DNA from 4 places in the Acerihabitans sp. TG2 genome. Region 4 is predicted to be linked to each of the others. Evidence: predicted binding sites of a transcription regulator. Region 4 holds the regulator's gene; each other region holds the start of a gene.

Region 1 (5,693 bases), on a different contig from region 4:
CCACGAGCGAATGCCGGTGGCAGAAATCAGGGTAAACGCCACCCCCATCAGGAATACCGCGCCGAGTGCCACGGGGACACTAATATGTTGGCCCAAGACCAGGCTAAAGGCGGTAAAAGCAGTTAAGGAAATGGCACAGCCAATCGCCATGGGCAAATTAGCCCAAAGCCCCATCAACAGAGAGCCGAACGCCGCCACCAGGCAGGTGGCGACAAATACCGCTGCCGGCGGAAAACCAGCTTTGCCCAACATCGCAGGCACCACAATCACCGAATACACCATGGCCAAAAATGTGGTCAGACCGGCCAGCGCTTCTTGGCGGATGCTGCTGCCCCGTTCGGATATTTTGAACCAGGCATCAAGAGCGCGAAGCGGCTTGGCGTCCCCGCCGGCCGGTTGGGTGGAGCTGGACATGGCAAATCCTCTAAAATGAAACGCGAATCGTCGTGAGTGGTCCCAATGACCGGATATGATTATGTGGCGTCCCTCCCGGTTATTCCGTCATGCCGGACTATAGCCTGGTCGCCGATGACATGCCGTCCGGCCGTCGCGGTGAAACCCTGGCGCGACGAGAAAAGATAGATATCGGGGAAAGAACGCGAGGGCAAAGATTATCCGACCCCCTTGGGGGGGATTTCAACGTAAAATTCCACTAAGCAGCATGTTTATTGATTTACATGCGGTCTCAAGCAGTCACTCATTATGCTGTTCACGCTTTTTAGCACGTTGATAGGCCGGACGCTGTCGCAGTTTATCAATATAGGCTTGCAGTGCGGGATATCCGTTGATACCCACCCGCGCCGCTAGCCCCTCCAGAGGAAAACTCATTTGAATATCCGCCGCACTGAACCGCTCGCCGGCGAACCAGGGATACTGGCTTAAATGGCTTTCAAGATAACGGCAATGGGTCAGCAATTGCGGATCAAGATACTTTTGTGATACCCCTTTGCCTACCGCTGCTCCAATCGGCCTGGCCAGCCAGGGTACCGGGGGTTTGCTCAACATTCCGAAAATCAGTTTCATGACCAACAACGGCATTAGCGACCCTTCGGCGTAGTGCAACCAATAGCGGTAACGAACCCAACTGTCATCATGGCTATCTGCGGGGGAGAGTAGATGAGCGCTATCGTAGCGGTCCTCCACATAGTCGATAATCGCTCCCGACTCCGCCAGCGTGAGCTCGCCGTCGGTAATAATAGGTGATTTCCCCAGCGGGTGAATACGTTTTAACGACTCCGGGGCCAGCATATTTTTTTCACGTTGGTAATACGTCACGTCATAGGGCAGATCGAGTTCTTCAAGCAACCATAAAATCCGATGTGAACGTGATTGATTCAGGTGGTGGACGGTAATCATCACATGCTCCTTTGGCCATTATCCAATGATCACTGTAGCCCACTTGAGCCTTTGCAGCAGTCTAAAACGACACAGAATAACTCAACATCAGAATTACCGGGCCGACCCGCACCGATAGTGAGTGCCCTGGCGGTAGCGTTAAGCCCTAACCATCAAGACGCGACCGGGCCGGTTTATCCTATAAAAAACTGCACGCAGCTCACGCCGGTGCAGCCTACGAGTACCGTAATCGACGAGTGTAATAATCGACGCTTAGAAATCGACGGTCATCGATACCTTCGCCTCACGGGGGTCACCTTGGGTCAAGTAACCGCCGGTGGCCGATGCCCAGTATTTTTCATTAGTGACGTTTTCAATCGCGGCACGCCAGATGATAGTGTTTCTCGGCAGGTTCATATTGTAGCGCACACCTAAATCCAGTCGGGTCCAGTCATCCACTTTAAGCTGGTTGGCCTGGTCTGCATATTGCGAACCGGTATGAATCACTTTGCCGGTAGCGGTCAGACCGGTCAGGCCGGGGAGGTCCCATTCGCCGCCGACCACCATCTGGTAGCGCGGGACGCCGACGGCATCATTGCCGTTATAGGTGCCATCTTGGGTTTTGGTCAGTTGCGGATCCATCCAGGCCATGCTGCCGTTGATACGCACGCCAAACAGGGGCTCACCAAATACATTGAGCTCCAGGCCGCGGTTGCGCACTTCACCATTATTACCAAACACATAACCGTTACTGGACGGGGTATAAACACCGACCGGTTTTTTGATTTCGAACAGCGCCAACGAACCGGCAACCCGGCCATAATCCGCTTTGATCCCCACTTCATTTTGTTTAGAGGTTTCGATGCCGGAAACCTGGCCGCCGTTGCTGACAAGGACACCGTTATACTGCGTACCGGCGGTTTCGCCAGCCTGCAACGCTTCGATATGGTTGGCGTAGAGGGAGATATGATCCCAGGGCTTGACCACCAGGCCGAAGGCCGGCGTGACCTTGGTTTGATCAAACGAACTGCTTTGCGCGCCGGTATAATCATAGTTATACACCACCACGTTTTGACGCCGTAGCCCGCCGGTGAACTGCAACCGGTCGTCCAGTATGGAAAGGGTATCGGAAAGCGCCACACCATAGTTACGCACCCGGTTAGTCACGCCGGGATCCCCCATATCGCCGCCCGAATAAAGGTCAGTCATGGGTTCGCTGACATTAACCGGGTGATAGATATTTTCACTGATGGTCGTCCCGGTCAGGGTATAGGCAGAGCGGGTTCGACTATAAAGGGTGGACATGCCCAGGTTGACGTTATGCTTGACAAAACCGGTGCTAAATTTGCCTCGCACCCCCGCTTGGCTTGAGAGACTGTCGGAAAAATAGGGCACGGTCATTCGGCTCATGGTGGCATCGCCATCGTCACCGGACAACGTCGGTGACGCATATTTTCCATATTCATGGGTGTGGTTGGCGCCCACCGCGCCATAAGTGGTCCAGGCATCCGTCAGATCATATTCAGCCCGCAGCATGCCAAACTCATTTTCCGTATCGGTAAAGGCCCATGGCTGACCATAGTTGCTGGTGGCGGAAGGTGCCTCGGGGATTTTGGTGGCGGTTCCGAGATAGACCACCGGCCGTCCGCCGTGCACGGTTTGCTTGACCACACCAACGTCAAGGGAGCTCCGGAAACGGTCGCCTCGGTAATCCAGGCCTACCGATCCCATGGTCATCCGACGCCGTTCATCATCAATGGCGGTGCCGCCCTCGCGGTGCGCACCGTTAATCCGCACGCCGAACTGATTGTTATCGCCATAGCGGCGGGAAAGGTCAAAGGCACCGCCCTCCTGGGATGTAGAGGTATAATCCAGGGATACCCGGTTGAGCGGTTCGTCTCCGGCGCGTTTGGGCTCGACATTCACCGTGCCGCCAACCCCGGTACCGCCCGGGGGCACACCGTTAAGGAAGGCACTGGATCCCTTGAGCAGTTCTATGCGTTCGGCAAACTCGGTGGGCAACATCTGCCGAGGTAAAATACCATAGAGGCCACCATAAGAAATGTCGTCGCCATCAAGAGAAAATCCCCGCACTACGAAAGTTTGCGCATAGTTGCCATAGCCATAGCCGCTTTGCACCGAGGCATCGTTATTCAATACATCCGCCAATGACCGCGCCTGCTGATCCTGGATCAGCTTCGAGGTAAAACCCACGATGCTAAACGGCACGTTATTGGCATCCTGTTGCCCTAAAAAACCTAACCGTCCGCCGTTGGCAATCTGGCCATCCAAAAAGGCTGGCACCAGTTGATCACCACCCGCACGAAACGTGTTATCCGGCGCGGCCACCACGGTAATGGTATCAGCCTGGCCATTAACCGGCGTCGCGCTGACCGTTTTGACGGTGTTTAGCGTAGAGGTTGCAGTGGCGGTGGTCGCAGCAAAAGCCACCGCGCTGGTGGCGGCGGCATAGACCGGCAAGGCCAGCGCGGCACAGCCTGCACGGAGAGTCACCGCCAATAGGCACGGTAGGAATGCGTTGCGCTCAACGGGGGAAAAATCGGCAGTACACATGGACACAAAACCTTTATTGAATAATAATGAGAATGATTCTTATGCGAATTCAGGATTATGCTAAAGGTAAATAAATATGCAAGTAAATACTTCCAAAAGTATCAACTTTCTTGCTTAAAGATAAGAAAGCCGTGGAGTGCGCCGCCGACATCGCCAGGCGTTTTTTATTGGCCGCACCGGCCGGGTCAGTGTGTTTTTCGGCGGCGGACTTATGCACACCGACTACTGCATTGCCGGTACTCGAGCCTTTTTTGCAGTTGCACCCTGACGAGGATCGAGCGGCCGTAATATCCATGTGGTCGCAATGGTATTTTGCCCGCCTGCTGCCCATATGGACACGAATTAACCTGCTGTATCGCTGGCAATTGCCGTCTGATCCACAAGCCATTCGCTTTTGCCTTGAAGATACCGGTGTGCCGCGGGGATTCCTGCTGGATGATGATGGCGAGCAAATCGCTCCCGGCACCAATATTTTTGCCCGCTTTCACCCCCTGGTGACCGGGCATTTACACCCCCTATGCCAAACGCTGAGCCACCTGGCGGGGATAGCACCGAGCTTATTTTGGAACAACGCAGCCATCCGCATCGCCTACGGTTTTACGCTGGCACAAGAGCAAGGTTTGAATACTACCGACGCCGACCCGTTACTGACCAGTAAAACACAGCCTGATGGCACACTAAACCGGCTGTTTGCACCCGTACGGCACATTGATGACACCGAGGGCGGCAGTGCACACATGATTCGTCGCCAGTGCTGCCTACGTTACAAACTGAGCGATGCCGAGTATTGCCCGAGTTGTCCGCTACTGCTGGCGGAACGGCGTAAAAATCGCCGGGTTTGACTACATTTTTTTCCTTATCCCTGACGGTAATGTCATCTTAATCTCATTGGATCAACCTGATAGGTAGAGCGTTAGTTATCGCTTACATACTCAGAAGAATCCCGGTGCGGGCGTAATAACGGCGATAAGCTCAAGAAGTGCATCGTTTAACACCGGGATATTTGCAGTACCGTGCCGCCGACGAGGAACTGCGGCAACTGCCCTTACCTTGCGCCTGGCGCAAAACACTGCCACTCGCCTCAGATAAGCACGCCGCCGGAGGCTTCGATGCGTTGGCCGGTGATCCAATGCGTTCCGTCTGATAATAGCGCCGCCACTGCGCCACCAATATCATCCGGCAAACCTACCCGGCCCAACGCGGTAGCCGAGGAAATTTGCTGGTTTATTTCTTGATTATCCCGCACCAACCCGCCGCCAAAATCGGTTTCAATTGCACCGGGGGCAAGTGCGTTGACGCTAATACCACGGGCGCCCAACTCTTTGGCTTGATAGTGGGTCAATACCTCCAACCCGCCTTTCATCGTGGCGTAGGCGGCCAATCCCGGCGAGCAAAACCGGGTCAGTCCGGTGGAAATATTGATTATCCGCCCCCCGTCGTTGATTAATGGCAACAGTTTTTGTGTCAGGAAAAAGGGGCCTTTAAGATGAATATTGAACAGTTGGTCAAATTGCTGCTCGGTGGTATCGGCAATGTCAGCATAAAGGCCAATCCCGGCATTATTGACCAGAAAATCAAAACGCTCGCACGAGAAGGTTTTGGTTAAAATTGCCTTCAACTCCTGAGAAAACGCACCAAAGCCGGCGCTGTTACCCATATCCAACTGCAGCATCACTGCCCGCCCCCCGGACCGTGCGATGTCATCTTCCAGCACCCGTGCCTCGTCGGCTCGGCTATGATAGGTACCGATAATGCCCACACCCTGAGCAGCCAAATGCATGGCG
Region 2 (5,693 bases), on a different contig from region 4:
CACGCTGCGCCACGAGGTATTTAGCCGCCGCGGCGGACTCTATTTTGGTATTGTGCATTTATTGGCTTATCCCACCCATTATGACCGGCAGATATTCCGCTTTGCCGATTTTAACGCCGGTTGGTATGCCAGTCGCAACGCAGCATTTCAACATGCGGTCAGTCGCCTTTCCGGCAAACCGCTGGCGTTGGACGGCGACCTGATCAACTATGGCGAAAAGAGCCCCGGGGCGACTGAGTTGGCGGTGCGCACGCTGGGCAAACGGCTCAATGTGGGCGCTGCGACCATTAGACGTGCCCTGGACAAAGGCGAAACGGCCCAGTTCGAGCAAACCGACCTTTATCAGCGGGTATTCGCCTTGGCGGATCGCACCCAGCACCCGCCGTTACCCCGGGCAATATTGCCCGGTATTACCCTGCACAGCCCGAAAATTACCCGCACCCTGACCACTGCCTGGTTTGCCAAACGGGTCGATCAACGTTATATGCGCTGCCTGGCTAAGGCCGGGGAGAAGTAAAACTATCCCGATCAATTAATAGCGATCGTTAAAATAAAGTTGACCCCCGACACCACCGGCTCTACCTTGATGGTGGGCCGGCAGAGGCTCAACGACGCTTAAGTCAGGCTATCTATAACAAACAGAAGGCGCATATGACTCATCCATTACCGCAAGACCTTACCTATTATCACGTCTCGGTTCCGGTATTTATCAAGGCGTTAACCAATTTATCATCCTTACTGCACAAAGCAGTGGCGTTTGCCGCCGAGCGGCAGATCGACGAGTCCGAACTGGTCAATGCCCGTTTGGCACCCGACATGTTCAGCCTGGCGCGGCAGGTGCAGTCGGCCAGCGACGCGGCCAAATCCTGCGCGGCACGCTTGTCCGGCAGTGAAATACCGAGCTTTCCTGATACCGAAACCACCTTGGCCCAGTTGCAGACGCGTATCGGTAAAACCCTGGACTTTCTCAATAGTTTGCCCCGCGAGTCTTTCGCGGCGGCGGGCGAGCGGCCTATTGTCATGAATATGCGTGGCACCGAGCGCACGTTCAGCGGCTACGATTATCTGTTCCGGCTGGCCATACCCAATCTTTTTTTCCACGTCACCACGGCTTACGATATCTTGCGTAATCAGGGCCTGGCGATCGGTAAAAGCGATTATCTGGGGTCATTTGATCAGTAACCAATAAAAAAAACGGGACGGTCAGCATCACTGACCGTCCCGTTTTTATTAGCTATAGTCGCGAGAATTATTCAAAAATTACCGCGGTACCATGCAGTTTATTCTGGCCGGTGGCGGAGGTGATCTGGAACGATTTGGCACCTGACTCAGTGGCTTTGGCAGCCAGTTGGCTTTCCAGAGAAGAGAGGTTGCTGCCGCCGGTAGCGGAGATAACGCCTACCACCCGCTGGTTGGCTGGCGCGGACGTTACCAGATCGGCGGCGAAACTACCAAATGATACAAGGCTAAGCGCGAGGGCGGCGACGGTATATTTTACGTTTTTCATGGGTATATTCTCGTATAAAGTTAATCGGTTTTAAATCATGACGTCAATTACTTAACGTTCGATAACTAAATACTAGCTCCGGCGCGCCCTGCGGTCAACTAATTTTATTATTGATCATTAATATATTAATTAACCATTTGAAAAATAACTTTTTATAGTCTTATATTTTCTTTCCCTGCTTTACTGGCATGCGTGAACGAGAGTGATACGCTTAACAGCCCGGCCGCACCTATCCCCACACCATTAGCGCTTCAGGCCACAAGCGTAGCACCGCCGTCGATCACGATATCCTGCATGGTGATATGACTGGCGTGGCGGGAGGCCAGGAATAAAATCACATCAGCCACCTCCTGCGGGTGGCCTATCTTGCCCAGTGGTATCCCCAGCTTGAACAGGTCGGGGAAACCGGCAATCGGCAAGTAACCCTGGCTTACCCGCTCGACTTGGCCAGCATCGGTAATAGCCAGTAGCTGCGTGCGAAACGGATAATCCTCCCCAGCAAAACGTAGATCCAACCCCACCACCACCGGCCTTTTTATGCCGGCCTTGCTAGCCCGGTTAAAGTGCCGCCGCAGTTCTCGCTGAAATATACCCTCCGGTTGATGTCCGTCGCTCGCGCAGATAGACATGCGACTAAAACATCCACGGTGGCAAAACGACGAAAAGGCAACATAAAAAAACCGGCGGCAAGGGCCTTCCTATCACCAGGTATGGCCTGTCGCAGGGATTATGGTCTGTCGCAGCGATAATGTGGCCATATTACAATCTCCGTACTTTAATAATAATAGAAATAAGAATAATTATTATTTGTATTGATAGGGAATAAACTACGTCGTAGAATCAGCCATGTCAATAAATGTAAGCTGCGGTTTGTTCCCCGGCCGGAGGGCACCCCCTGGTGGCCAAATGCCCATTTTCCACCGAAGAGACCGGTTGATGATGTAGGAAATAGCACAATGAAAATAGACCACCAAAGGCGCAGACTGGCCCTGATGCACCTGGCGTTGATCACCCTGCTGGCGATGCCCCTGCTGTTACAATTGACGCCTGCGCGCGCCGCAGACCACTGGCCGCGAGTGATTGACGGCCCGCACGGCCCCGTAACCCTCGAGCAGATGCCGCAACGTATTGTGTCCACCAGCGTGACCCTTACCGGCACACTGCTGGCCATCGGCGCGCCGATTATAGCCAGCGGTGCCACCACGCCCAATAACCGCGTAGCGGACGATCAGGGATTTTTACGGCAATGGGGTAAGGTGGCAAAACAACGACAGGTCAAGCGGCTCTACATTGGCGAGGTCAATGCCGAAGCCATTGCCGCGGAAAATCCCGATCTTATTGTGATCGCCGCCACCGGCGGCGACTCGGCTCTACGTCTCTATGACCAATTATCTACGCTGGCGCCAACACTTATCATCAGCTACGACGATGAAAGCTGGCAACAACTGGCGCGTGATCTGGGCCGGGCTACCGGCCACGAAACCGGAGCCGAGGCAGCCATCAGCCAATTCAACGTACGAGCCCAGGCGTTGAAGTCGCGTCTGGCGTTGCCGCCACAACCGGTTTCGGCCCTGGTCTATCAACGGGACGGCAAGGCGGCCAATGTATGGACCGCACATTCCCCACAAGGTCAGTTGCTGCAGCAATTAGGTTTTACGCTGGCTGAACCGCCCAGTACATTGGCCACCGGTCAAAGCATGGGCCGCCGCCAGGATATCGTTCAGCTTTCCGGAGAGAACCTGGCCGCCGGCCTGAATGGCCAGACCCTGCTGCTGTTTGCCGGCAATGACGCCGACACCCAAGCCCTGCTGGCCAATCCGTTCCTGGCGCATTTGCCGCCAGTGCGCAATCATCAGGTCTATGCCCTGGGTAACGATACCTTCCGCCTGGATTACTACAGCGCCGATCATCTGTTGACCCAGTTGGAACGCCATTTTATCCGTCGATAAATCTTCGGTTCATCGCCCGGTGAGGGCCTGGATCTGTACTGGTACAGCAACCACCAGCAGCCCCAACGCCAGAATGGATAAAAAGCGGGCAAGAAACACCGCCCGGAACGCCGGATGGGTTTTGAGCAGACTGATGTTAAGCAACAAAGAGGGGTTGTTCATACTAGCGGCTAAATAACCTAGATTTGGCAACCATATAGGCTGAAATAAGGAGCGCGCTCATGTTATCATAACTATATGCGAGTAATAACGATAATAAATATCATTATCATATACATTTATGGTTTAGCCGTTTATGCGCCACTCCGTTGGTCTGTTATTAATGTGTTTCATGTTGCTGCTGATGATGGCGATGAGTTTATTTATCGGTGCCAAAGCCATACCCGTTGATCGGGTATGGCTTGCGCTCACCGACGGCTGTGGCAGCGCCGATTGCGTTATTGTGCTTGATGCCCGCTTGCCGCGCACGCTGGCCGGTCTGTTGGCGGGCCTGGCGCTGGGATTATCCGGTGCGCTGATGCAAACCCTTACCCGCAATCCCCTGGCTGATCCCGGTATTCTTGGCGTCAACGCCGGGGCTGGTTTTGCCGTGGTGATAGGCATTACGTTCTTTGGCGCCGCATCCATCGACAGTTATCTCTGGTTCGCTTTTGCCGGCGCGCTGGCGGCGGCGTTACTGGTGGCGCTCATTGGCGCGCTGGGCCGCGGCAGGCTAAATCCGATTCGCCTGACCCTGGCGGGTGTGGCCCTGGGCGCGGTGCTGGACGGCATGGCATCGGGTATTGCACTGCTGCATCCCCTGGTGTATGACCAGTTGCGTTTTTGGCAAGCCGGTTCGCTGGATATCCGCAACATGACAGCAGTTAACCTAGTGATATGGCCCATCATGCTGGGAACAGCGCTGACCCTGTATCTGACGGGAGCCCTCAATGCCCTTAGCATGGGCAACGAGCTGGCGTCGGCCCTTGGCACCCGGGTCGGTTTAACGCAATTGGTGGGGTTGACCGCCATTACCTTATTGTGCGGATCAGCTACGGCCCTGGTCGGCCCCATCGCCTTTGTCGGGCTGATGATGCCGCATATCGCCCGCTGGATCACCGGCCCTGATCATCGCTGGATCATGCCCTGGACCTTGGTGCTGACGCCGGTACTGCTGCTGGGTAGCGATATGATTGGCCGAGTTATTGTCCCCGGCGAGCTGCGGGTTTCAGTGATCACCGCACTGGTGGGGGCGCCGGTGCTGATAGTCCTGGTCCGCCGCCACCCGACGCTGGGGCGGCGATGAACCGGTTCGTTTCGACCCACACCAGGCTGACCATCGCCGCCGTTGGTCTGCCGATCGCCTGTTTGGCCTTGGCGGTATATAGTCTGTGCGCCGGTTTGACGCAACTTGGTATTGCGCAAGCATTCGACGCGCTGCGCGGCGCGGCGCCGCACAATATTCACGTGATGGTAACGCAATGGCGGTTGCCGCGGGTGGTGACGGCGTTGCTGCTGGGCGCGGCCCTGGGAACCAGCGGTGCGATTTTTCAATCGCTAATGCGTAACCCGCTCGGCAGCCCGGATATCATGGGATTCAATACCGGTGCGCACAGCGCCGTGCTCATCGCCATCGTGCTATTTAGCGGCGGGCCGTCGGCCATCGTCGGCGCGGCGCTGGTCGGCGGAATACTCAGCGCAGCGGTGGTCTATCTGCTCGCTTGGCGCGACGGTATTCAACCCTTTCGGCTGATTATTATCGGTATCGCCATCCGCGCCCTGTTGGTTTCGCTTAATACGTGGCTGGTGGTCGGTGCGTCGCTGGAATCCGCGCTCACCGCCGGATTATGGAGCGCCGGATCGCTTAATGGCATGACGTGGGCAAAAATAGTACCGGTGGCGCTACCCATTGCAATCGCGCTGATAACCGCTCTGGCGTTGTCGCGCCGGATGCACCTGCTCGAAATGGGCGACGATGCCGCCTGTGCCCTCGGCGTGCCGGTGGAAACCTCGCGCCTGCTGCTGATACTGACGGGTGTTATCCTTACCGCCGCCGCGACCGCCGCCGCCGGGCCAATCTCGTTTGTCGCCCTGGTGGCACCGCAGATCTCCCGCCGCCTGGCCAACACCCAAACGCTGGCCATCCCGCTGGCCGCCCTTACTGGAGCACTGCTGCTGCTGGCGGCGGACATCGCGGCTCAACGCCTGTTTATTCCCTATCAGCTTCCCGTCGGTGTCGTGACTGTCTGTATCGGCGG
Region 3 (5,693 bases), on a different contig from region 4:
TTTACCGATTCGCTCACGCATAGTTGCGTTCGCTAGTTTTTCCAACTTCACATTAATCCCTAGAGCCTGAAGATTAGCTTGTGTTGATAACGCAATAGGCTCCCAGTTTGGGTCGTTGTCCGAATAAAGAAATGACAAGGTTTTAGGTTTATCCGTCACCTTTTCCATCGCTGCTTTTGCTTTAGTCATATCAAATGAATACTGCATAGCACCTGAATCATATCCCCACATCCCTTCAGGGATGGGACCGCGCATTTGTTTACCATTTCCACCCAGAATGCCGGTGACCATTCCTTTATAATCAGTCGCCCAAGATACTGCCCGGCGTAAATCTGGCTGATTCAAGGGGGCTTTACTGTTATTCAGATAAAGATAGGTAACACGAAGTGCTGGATAATCGTATACCGCCACGTCTGCTTGCTTTTTCAGCGCCGCAAACTGATCTACCGGCAACGAATCCGCAATATCCAGATCGCCCTTGGTTAACTGCAGACGGCGAGCGGAGCTTTCGCTAATAATTTTGACGGAAATGCGTTTGAACGATGGTTTTTCGCCCGGATAATGTGGGTTAGGAACCAGAACCAGTTGCTGTCCCTTTTGCCAGCTCTGCAGCATAAACGCGCCGGAACCGGCCGTATGTTCAGCTAAATAGCCTCGCGCATCATCCGAATCGTGGCTTTTCAGAACGGCGGGATTGATAACTGAAGCCCCGTCATTAGCGAGCGTGTAAAGGAAAGGGGCAAAGGGTTCACTCAATGTGAAACGCACGGTATAAGGATCGACTGCCTCCACTTTTAGTCCTGAGGGAAATGCTTCTGACGGCCCTTGCTTGATGCGCATGAGGCGCTCAAAGGACAGTTTGACTGCCTCTGCATTGACGCTTGAACCGTCATCAAACGCGGCATCTTTACGCAGTTTGAATGTCCAGACTTTTCCGTCCGATGATGTCTGCCAGCTTTGCGCCAGATCACCTTCTATATCTGTCGAGCCTTTACCGTTTTCGGTCTTATATTTAATCAAGCGCTGATAGGCCGGATAAGTGACTGTCCAATCGTTATTATCAATGGTGACGGCCGGATCCAACGTTTGTGGATCGGCCGCTTTACCGATGACAAGCATATCTTTTGGCACTGCTGAGAAAGCGGGTGCAGATATAGCAGCCATGGCTATCACAAGTATCAGCGGACGAAAATGTAAAGACGCGGTGTGGGTCATTTTCATGGTAATACTCCGTCAATCGGGGTTGGATAAATACAGGTGAAAACATCGTCGAAGAGCGGATAACTGGCTGCTTCCGGTAATTCGAAATGCCACCATTCCGTAGCAATGCCAGTGAAGCCACCGCCAATCATGACTGCATTGAGCAATAGCCGGTTTCGTTGAGCTGCTTGGGGGATGGACGGATGATAAGGATGGGACGGCTCAGCCATTACATCAAAGCCCGTTCCCATATCCAGGACATTCCCATGCGCATCGATCAGGGTGACGTCAATAGCCGTGCCCCGGCTGTGATTGGAGCCCTGAAACAAAGGCACAACATAGTCCTTATCGGGACATGCCTGCCACAAAAGCGCTTGTGCTGTTTGTGGCCGGTAAGCATCCAGAACCAACAAGGTGAAACCCGCAAGCCGGGCAATCTCAATGCATTTTTCCAGCGCCACTGCCGCATCAGTGTGAAGCAGACACCGGGCAACACTGTATATCGGATGACCCGTGATATTATCTGCGGTGGCATATTTCAAATCGATACGCAACTGAGGGTATTTAGCTGCAATATCGACCAGTTTTGTTTCCTGACTCATTCAATAATCCCTGTATTGTTAACGTTCAAATTGGCCAAATTCCTGTTGTAGCAGCCTGTTCTGCGCCAGGCGGCTGGAAAGTTTCGGACCAAGACATTCCACAACCGAAGACAGCAACAGGTTAAATAGGCAACTGATCGGAGCCAACGAGTCCCAGAAGTTACCGGTATCGGTTTTTACCTGTAATAAATCAACCGGGTAGTCACGCGCCCAGGGACACCAGATATCTGTCACCAGCGCCATTGAAACCTGATGTTCTGTTGCCACCCGACAAAACTGCCGTGCAACGGTTGAATAGGCTCGAGCGTCCGTCAGGACCACATAAGGTTTGTCATACTCGGAATTGAGTGATTCCAGCCAACTGCCTGAGCAGCCATCGGCGTAGGTGACGCGTGGTCGTAGGTACTCAAGATGGCTGAAAAAAGTATTGGCAATGCCGCGTGTGGACTGGATCCCAATAACGATGACCGCATCTGCTTTCGCAATATGCTGACTAACGCGAGAGAATGCCTCGCTCTGCGCAATCTGATAGACATAACGAATAGCATCCAGCTCCATCTCAAGCGATTGGCTAGCATGATCCGGCAATGTCTGCTGCTGTTCCCATGAATCTAGGCGATCTATCACGCCCCATTGCTTGTAAGGGGTATTCGAAACATCTTTTAGGCTATTTTTGATATCGTCCAGATTACGAAAACCCAACTTGCGCAAATAACGCCCAACAGTAATCCCACTGGTGCCGGTCGTTTGGGCGATGCTGTCCGCCGTCTCAAACGGAATTTGTTCACGGTGACTCAGCAGCCATGAGCTGATTCGCTTTTCGCTAGGCGTTTGCTGACTGAACGCAGCTTCAATTTTCCTGAAAAGTTCTGAGTTATCCTTCATATTCGCCTTGATGTTACTTTTCTGTCATTCAAAATAATCATGATATAAAAGTAACAAAGCACGATACGTGCCATGTTTTCAAAAGCGTAACGGAGCTCGGGTCGGCAGGGATTTTTTGTATGACAGGGGAGGTCTGAAGGGTAACTTTATGTAATACATGCCTAACAAAAGTGCATCATTTAAAGAGCTTGCATCACAAAAGTGCAGTATTAGAGGGCGAAGCATCACAATAATGTAACTATTATGTGGCGCGCCAGTGGGGTGGTAACAGGCTGAGTAATGGTTCTTGTGGCACATACAGTACGATTTGAAGACGGGACAGAGATGATTCACCTCATCAGCATACGAAAGGCTGATCGGAAAGAGAGGATACGTTATGAGCACCGTTATATAAACAAAGTGAACTGGCGTCTGTGACTGAAACGCGGGAATCGGAGCTGAAAGTGTTGTCTGCGGGCGTTGTGCTGGTGATAATGAAAACAACCGCCAGTTGATGTTCAATTTTTTTGACAGTCATTATCATGCTTATCCGAGTTTATTTCTTGTCAGTACCGCGTAACGTAAGCGTCATAGAGCGCTTGGCGCGGTAAGAACGATAAGTAAGGAATAATCATGACCGAATCCCGCATGCCCGCACTGTTCCTTGGCCACGGTAGCCCGATGAATGTGCTGGAAGATAATCAATATACTCAAGTCTGGTCACGTCTGGGTCAGACCCTGCCTCGTCCTCGCGCCATTTTGGCGATATCTGCCCATTGGTATACTCGGGGTACTGTGGTTACCGCGATGGAACACCCACGTACAATCCATGATTTTGGCGGTTTTCCACAGGCGCTGTTTGATATTCGTTATCCGGCGCCGGGTTCCCCTGAGCTGGCCAAAGAGATCCAGCAACTGTTGTTACCGGTGGCAGTGGAGGCCGATCTGTCCGAGTGGGGATTCGATCACGGTTCTTGGGGGGTGGTGAAAAAAATGTATCCTGACGCCGATATTCCTATGGTGCAATTGAGCGTTGACGGTACTCAGAAACCGGAATACCACTATCAGTTAGGGCGTAAACTGGCGGCCCTGCGTGATCAGGGGGTGATGATCGTTGCCAGCGGCAACGTGGTGCATAATTTACGCATGATAAACTGGCAAGGCGAGGCGGCACCGTATGCCTGGGCTGAATCGTTCAATCAATTTGTTCGGGATAACATTGCCTGGCGCGGGGAGGGTGTGCATCCGCTGGTTAATTATTCGCAACATGAGGGTGCTGCCTTGTCCAATCCCACCCCTGAGCACTATCTGCCACTGCTGTATGTCCTGGGCAGTTGGGATGGTCAGGAACCGATTTCGGTACCGGTGGAGGGCATTGAGATGGCTTCACTGAGCATGCTGTCAGTACAGGTGGGGTAATATCGATGTTACGCGGCGGCGTGGGTTCACCGCCGCAACGTCACGCGGATTAACCGAGTATGATATGCGGATAAAAACGCGAGAGATCCTGCGTAATCATCTGTTTATCTTCACGTATACCCAGTCCACAGGGTTGATCGTTCACCAGCCAACTGCCGATCACTGTGTAGCTGTCGCCAAACCGCGGCAGCGGACAAAACTCCTGCACGATAAAACCTTCTTTGCCATAAGGACCTTCCACATGGGCGGTTTCCTTGCCATTTTCCACAATGCTTATATTGGCCCCTTCGCGGGAAAACAGCGGTTTGACCACATAGCGTTCCATTGGCGGCGGGTTATCGTCGGCGAAATAGGCCGGCAGAAGATTAGGATGCCCAGGATACATCTGCCAGAGCATTGGTAGCAGCGCCTTGTTGGAAATAATGCTCTTCCAGGCGGGTTCCAGCCAGCGTACTCCGGCGTCCTCCAGCTTGGTGGAGAATATTTCCCGCAGCAGGAACTCCCACGGATAGAGCTTGAACAGATTGCTGATGACCTGATTTTCCGTATCGGTAAATTGCCCTTTTTCCCCCAGACCAATCTCTTCAATAAACAAAAAATCGTTGGCTAACGCCGCCTCCAGCGCGCAGTCCTGCAGGTATTGCACCGTACCACGATCCTCTACGCTGTCCTGGCAGCAGGCGAAGTGGAGAAGATTTACGCCATATTCTTGTTTTAATTGACTAAAACGCTCAATTATTTTTTCCTGCAGACTATTATACTGGTCGGCACCGGGCGGGAGTTGGCCGGATTTGATCTGATCCTCCAGCCAAATCCATTGGAAAAATGCGGATTCATACAGCGACGTTGGCGTGTCGGCGTTGTTCTCCAGCAGTTTCGGCGGATGTTGCCCGTCGTAAACCAGATCCAGACGCGAGTAGAGCGAAGGCTGGCCAGAGTGCCACGCGTTACGAACAAATTGCCAAGTATGCTTGGGTATTTGAAATCGGGTCATCAGCGCGTCGCTGTCTACCACTTTTTCTACCACCTTAAGGCACATTTGGTGCAGCTCGGCGGTGACGTCCTCCAGGGTTTCAATCTGCGCCAGCGTAAACTGATAATAGGCGTCTTCGCACCAGTAGGGTTCGCCATACATGGTATGAAATTCAAAACCGTATTCTGTGGCTTTTGCACGCCAGTCCGGGCGTTCGTTCAGGGTGACTCTTTTCATCGTTCGCTTAGCCGCCCATGCTGCGCCGAGGCATGGCGCTACTGCGCTGCATCGCCGAGTTTTGTTTGGCTACCGTCTCACCGAAGCCGCCACGGGTGACGGTAGCGGTGGTCGGGGGTTTGGGCGCCATGGCCGATGGCGGTACGCTCATGCTGCGTCCACCGGTAGCGGGACCGTAATTACGGCCGCTGGCGTCAACGAACTTGCCGTTGGCCGGGCTATTGGGTGCGCGCGAGCTAAATAGCGGCTGTTGGGAGTAACCGCCGCCGCCCATCATGCGGCCCATCATGTAACCGGCCATAAGCGGCATCCAGAAGCTGCCGCTTTGTTGGGATTGAGCACCCATCCCAGCCTGAGCGGGTGCCTGGGTGCATTGCCCTTCGCCAAATTCAGCGATG
Region 4 (5,693 bases):
ATCGCTCAGGACTACCATGGACAATGCAATTTGCGTTTTGACGATACCAATCCGGCAAAAGAAGATATCGAATTCGTCGATTCCATCAAGCAGGATGTTCAATGGTTAGGATTTACCTGGAGCGGTAACATTCATTACTCCTCTGACTATTTTGACCGTCTACATGACTATGCTGTGGAATTGATCAAGAAAGGATTAGCGTATGTGGACGAGCTTTCCCCTGACGCTATCCGGGAGTATCGCGGTAATCTGACGACACCTGGCAAAAACAGTCCATTTCGCGATCGTACCGTCGACGACAACCTGGCGTTGTTCACGATCATGCGCAACGGTGGCTTCTCAGAAGGTAGTGCCTGCCTGCGTGCCAAGATAGATATGGCCTCCTCGTTTATGGTCATGCGCGACCCGGTATTGTACCGGATCAAGTTCGCTGAACATCATCAGACCGGCAGTAAGTGGTGTATCTATCCGATGTACGATTTTACCCACTGTATTTCCGATGCTCTGGAAGGGATCACCCATTCTTTGTGTACCCTGGAGTTCCAGGATAATCGCCGGTTGTATGATTGGGTGCTGGATAACATTAGCATTGATTGCCATCCACACCAGTACGAGTTTTCCCGCCTCAATCTTGAATATGCCATCATGTCCAAGCGCAAGCTTACCCAGTTGGTGGCGGAACAGATCGTTGAAGGATGGGATGACCCGCGGATGCCAACCATTTCAGGTTTGCGACGTCGCGGTTATACCGCAGCGTCGATCCGCGAGTTTTGCCGGCGTATTGGCGTGACCAAACAGGACAACAACGTGGAAATCGCCGCGTTGGAAGCCTGTATCCGCGAAGATTTGAACGACAGTGCTCCTCGGGCAATGGCGGTTATTGATCCGCTCAGAGTGGTTATCGAGAATTTCCCCGTTGATGAGCAAGAGTTGGTGACCATGCCGACCCATCCTAATAAACCTGAGATGGGCCACCGTGAGGTTGCGTTCAGCCGTGAGATTTATATCGATCGCGCGGACTTTCGTGAAGAGGCCAACAAGCAATACAAACGGCTGGTGTTGGGCAAAGAAGTGCGCCTGCGCAATGCCTACGTGATCAAAGCGGATCGGGTGGAGAAAGATGCCCAAGGTGAAATCACCACCCTTTATTGCAGTTATGATCCTGAGACCCTAAGCAAAGATCCGGCGGATGGCCGCAAGGTCAAGGGTGTGATCCATTGGGTATCGGTCACGCATGGGGTTGCAGCTGAGTTTCGGTTATACGATCGGCTGTTTAGCGATGCCAATCCTGCTGCGGCGGAGGATTTTCTTTCGACGCTGAATCCGCAATCGCTGGTGATTAAGCAAGGTTTTGTGGAAGCCAGCGTCTTAAACGCAGAAATAGGCCAGCCGTACCAGTTTGAGCGTGAAGGCTATTTCTGTGCTGATAGTCGTTATTTCACCAAGCAGACGCCGGTGTTCAACCGCACCGTCGGCCTGCGAGATACCTGGACGAAAACCGGCGCCTGATGGCTGGTTACCTTCGTGCTAATACCAACGCTGCCGAGGCAGCGTTTTTTATGTGCGCTGGTCATGGCGCGTAGCGCCTTTGGGTATTTTGATCTGTGGCACTGGGATCGGTATATCCATTACAGCCAATAAGTTACGCGGTATCCGGGCGGTAGTATGCCGCGAACCTTACTCGGCCCGGTTGTCGCGCCAGCATAACGATACCCATATTCTGGCATTTGGCGCGCGGGTGGTGGGCTGTGGGTTAGCAAAAATGATCGTGGATAGCGGGTTGACGGCAGGATTTGAAGGGAAGCGGCACCAGCGACGGATTGATCTTATAAGTCAAATCGAACGCGAAGAAGAGGGTAACAACTAACAAAACGCCGCCTGGTTGCTGGTTGCCTGGCGGACGTTGGGATGATTGGCGTAGCCTTTTAAGTAAACAAGTTAAGCAAACAAGTTAAGCAAACAGGGTTACGTTTGAAGACCTGTTACTCTTGGGTGCTATTTAGCACATCTTTATGATCGTGCAGAGTTTCGTCTTCACGGCAGTTGCCGTCTTCACAATGTCCGTAAAGATATAAACTGTGGTTAGTCAGTTTGATATTGTGTTTTTTGGCGATATCACGCTGGCGCGCCTCAATGAATTCATCACGGAATTCGATCACTTTGCCACAGTCCAGACAGATCAAATGATCATGATGATATTGCTGGGTTAATTCAAAAACGGATTTACCGCCTTCAAAGTTATGGCGGGTGACGATACCGGCGTCATCAAACTGATTCAGTACACGATACACCGTAGCCAAGCCAATTTCTTCACCCATATCAATGAGTTTTTTGTAGAGATCCTCCGCACTGACGTGATGGCATTCCGGAGCTTGCAACACTTCCAGAATCTTCAGTCTGGGAAGGGTGACTTTCAGGCCGGCCTTCTTCAATGCAATATTATTGTCAGTCATGCGGGTATAGTCCTGTTACTTTGAGAATCTGATTGTAGGCTAACATAGCCTATAACATCGGTCGGCCCGAAAAATATGACGTCACCTCATTATAAGACTGCCTGTCCAAAATGAAAACTACGCCTTGTTAACCACTATAGCCCGTTTTGTGGGGCACATTTTGCAACATTTTAATGAAAAAGGCGAAACTGCTGCACTATTGTACCGCTTTGTGAGCGAAAGCTAAAAATTTGTATCTATTCATTCGACAGGGAGAACCTATCGACAAGTAAGACTGGCCGCCACAATGGATGACGGCCGACGTATTTTGTCAGTGCCGGATGATCAATTAACCGAGTTTCAATTCCTGGCTAATATGTTTAACCCAGCCATCAACACGTTCGTTGGTCAGTTCAGGCTGGCGATCTTCATCAATGGCCAGTCCGATAAAATGAGTGTCGTCCGCCAGCCCCTTTGAGGCTTCGAAATGATAACCTGCAGTCGGCCAGTGACCGATGATAGTGGCACCGTTCGGTTCGATAATGTCGCGGATAGTGCCCATGGCATCACAAAAATACTCTGCATAGTCTTCCTGGTCACCACATCCGAACAGGGCGACGGTTTTACCGGAGAAGTCAATTTCCTCAAGTGTAGGGAAAAAATCATCCCAGTCACACTGTGCTTCACCGTAATACCAGGTAGGGATGCCCAACAACAGCGTATCGAACCTTGCCAGATCTTCCTTACTGCTTTTGGCAATGTCATGAACTTCAGCAACGTCAGGCCCAAGTTGCTTCTGGATCATTTTGGCAATATTTTCGGTATTGCCGGTGTCACTGCCAAAAAAAATGCCTACAGTTGCCATGAATTTGAAAACCTCTTAAATATTAAGGATATGTTCTGTAATAGGATCATTTAGGTTCCCGGGCAATGATAGCAGACCATATCAACAGGAGGAACTCGTTCTGCCAGGGTTTTGTTGCAAAATCCGTCTCTTTAGGCGCGCAGTACCGACAAAGCGCGTCGCCGCCGGGCGGTAGTCGGTTACTCTTCCCGCTCGGCCGCTGCCTGTTGCCGCTCCAGCTCGGCCAGTAAAATCAATTCAATCAGTTCACTGCGCGACAGATTTTGCCGACAGGCCAACTCATTTAACGCATCCACCGCCTGGGCGTTGATTTTTAGTTCGACCCGGCGCAGGCCACGTACTTTATCTCGTCGCAGCTGGTTACGCTTGTTGATGCGCAACTGTTCATCGCGGGACAGTGGGTTGGTCTTCGGGCGGCCCGGACGTCGCTCATCAATAAACAAATCCAGGGTGGTGCGGTCCGTTTGTTCTTTTGCCATAGGTCATGAAGGGATTGTGCATCAAAAAGCGGGCGGGCAATGGCCGCGACGGCAAACCTGCTGCTGGTTTCACCGTTGGGGAACGATCACCCGTTACGTTATTTTCCCCGACTTCAGGCCTGGAAAAATAAATACCCTAAATAATTCGAGTAGCAAGAATGCGGTAACCTCAAACATCCCCAATGCGTACTGAGCGGCTGGGGGATGGCAAAATCAACGCACCTGCAACACAAACTATGACGGTACAGCGCGCCATGTTACCCCACCCCGACCTGATACGACAATAATAAACTCAAGCTTGTCCAGTGTACCGTCCATAACGGCCAACGAGGCTTACCGGTAGCTCATCATGTTACGCCTCTAATCCGTCCAAAAAACGCTCAATGGCGCGCAGCGTCGCTGCGGGTTTTTCCGCATGGACCCAGTGACCTGCACCGGCCACCACATGGGCCCGCGCCTGTGGAAACTGTCGTTGGATCGCACTTCGATAGCCATCGTCCAAATAAGCGGATTTTTCACCACGGACAAATAATACCGGGCCATTCCAGGGTGCCGATTCCCGCCAATTGATGAGCGCAGGGTAATTCTGCCATAGGGCCTCAAGGTTAAACCGCCATTCTCCCTGATGAAATGATTTCAGCAGAAATTGGATCGTGCCGGGATCGGCGATATCCTCGCGCATCAACGCTGCCGCTTCAGTCCGGTGGGTCACACCGGCGGCACTGACGTTGCGCAGTGCGGTGAACACATTGTCGTGATGGCGCTCGGCATAGGCCACCGGGGCCATATCAATGACCACCAGTGCGTGGATGCGTTCGCCAAGACGTGCGGACAATCTCATCGCCACCTTACCGCCCATGGAATGGCCTATCACAATACAGTTTTCCATGGCCAATTGGTCCAGCAAGGCCGCCACGTCACTGCTCATGGCATCATAACCGGCGTCGGCATCGTGAGGTGATAGCCCATGGTTGCGTAGATCAATTTGCAACGTGGTGTGGCGCTCTTGCAGTGGCCGGGCCAACACACCAAGATTATCCAGGCTGCCGAACAGACCGTGCAATAACACTACCGCTGGACTACCGTCGTCACGTAGGGCCGGTTGCAGACGATAATGTAATTTCATCATAATCCTCTTAACGACGGGAAAGTCAGTAAGCGTATCATGAGTTTCCACCCCTTGCGCCGCAAAAAAACGCCTTTGTCGGCCATCCTCGTCGGGGGTTAATCCGACTTTTTACACAAGTCCGCTACTAGCGCTATTCGCCGGAGCGGTTTAGCTTGTATAATCCTGTTGATTGATTTATGAGAAGAAAGCCCCGGGAAAAGATGAAAACTATTGAAGTCGACGAAGACCTGTACCGCTATATCGCTGGTCATACCCAACATATTGGCGAAAGCGCCTCGGATATTTTGCGCCGCATGCTCAAGTTTGACGCGCAAAACCGTAGCGTAGCTCAAGCCAAACCGGCGCAGCAACAGATGCAGCAACCGGAGCCGTCCCAACCGGATGCCGTCACGCCGCTGCGCGATCGGGTGAGGACGATGCGCGAGTTGTTGCTCTCCGATATCTATGCGGAACAGCGCAAGGCAGTCGATCGCTTTACGCTGGTGCTGACCACCCTATATCAGATCTCTCCCGCGCAGTTCGCTGAGGTGGCAGATCTCCTCCATGGCCGGACTCGCACCTATTTTGCCGCTGATGAACAGACACTTTTGCAAAATGGCAGCCATACTAAACCAAAGCAGGTGCCTGAAACGCCGTATTGGGTGATTACCAATACAAATACCGATCGTAAACGGAGCATGGTGGAACACATTATGCTGGCCATGCAGTTCCCGGTGGAACTGACGGATAAAGTTTGCGGTACCATTTGATCATTTAAATATATACCCTGAATAATTCGCGTTGCAGGA

What was found. The regulator Fur, encoded in region 4, represses iron uptake genes when iron is present. The targets are predictions, from matches to a motif close to ATAATAATGAGAACNACTATCAA.
Region 1: the regulator Fur is predicted to act here: its motif matches at 3,930-3,952, upstream of SJI19_RS20480 (TonB-dependent siderophore receptor).
Region 2: the regulator Fur is predicted to act here: its motif matches at 3,706-3,728, upstream of fepD (Fe(3+)-siderophore ABC transporter permease).
Region 3: the regulator Fur is predicted to act here: its motif matches at 3,194-3,216, upstream of ygiD (4,5-DOPA dioxygenase extradiol).

The regions. Positions count from the first base shown of each region.
Region 1 is NZ_JAYGJO010000029.1:49,837-55,529, forward strand. Features, by position in the region: gene SJI19_RS20470 (NCS2 family permease) at 1-414, opposite strand, end outside; gene SJI19_RS20475 (glutathione S-transferase) at 694-1,356, opposite strand; gene SJI19_RS20480 (TonB-dependent siderophore receptor) at 1,609-3,909, opposite strand; gene fhuF (siderophore-iron reductase FhuF) at 4,020-4,751, shown strand; gene SJI19_RS20490 (SDR family NAD(P)-dependent oxidoreductase) at 4,991-5,693, opposite strand, start outside.
Region 2 is NZ_JAYGJO010000013.1:72,810-78,502, forward strand. Features, by position in the region: gene SJI19_RS13215 (DUF1615 domain-containing protein) at 1-517, shown strand, start outside; gene SJI19_RS13220 (DUF1993 domain-containing protein) at 652-1,182, shown strand; gene bhsA (multiple stress resistance protein BhsA) at 1,250-1,507, opposite strand; partial or broken gene SJI19_RS13230 (SDR family oxidoreductase) at 1,759-1,920, opposite strand; gene fepB (Fe2+-enterobactin ABC transporter substrate-binding protein) at 2,500-3,456, shown strand; partial or broken gene SJI19_RS13240 (MFS transporter) at 3,475-3,618, opposite strand; gene fepD (Fe(3+)-siderophore ABC transporter permease) at 3,752-4,741, shown strand; gene fepG (iron-enterobactin ABC transporter permease) at 4,738-5,693, shown strand, end outside.
Region 3 is NZ_JAYGJO010000006.1:173,947-179,639, forward strand. Features, by position in the region: gene SJI19_RS07865 (ABC transporter substrate-binding protein) at 1-1,221, opposite strand, end outside; gene ddpX (D-alanyl-D-alanine dipeptidase) at 1,218-1,802, opposite strand; gene SJI19_RS07875 (MurR/RpiR family transcriptional regulator) at 1,821-2,687, opposite strand; partial or broken gene SJI19_RS07880 (hypothetical protein) at 2,934-3,104, shown strand; gene ygiD (4,5-DOPA dioxygenase extradiol) at 3,300-4,085, shown strand; gene SJI19_RS07890 (glutathionylspermidine synthase family protein) at 4,135-5,295, opposite strand; gene SJI19_RS07895 (DUF1190 family protein) at 5,303-5,693, opposite strand, start outside.
Region 4 is NZ_JAYGJO010000021.1:63,119-68,811, forward strand. Features, by position in the region: gene glnS (glutamine--tRNA ligase) at 1-1,509, shown strand, start outside; partial or broken gene SJI19_RS17335 (RpiB/LacA/LacB family sugar-phosphate isomerase) at 1,592-1,867, shown strand; gene fur (ferric iron uptake transcriptional regulator) at 1,983-2,453, opposite strand; gene fldA (flavodoxin FldA) at 2,782-3,297, opposite strand; gene ybfE (LexA regulated protein) at 3,477-3,776, opposite strand; gene SJI19_RS17355 (alpha/beta fold hydrolase) at 4,129-4,902, opposite strand; gene seqA (replication initiation negative regulator SeqA) at 5,106-5,654, shown strand.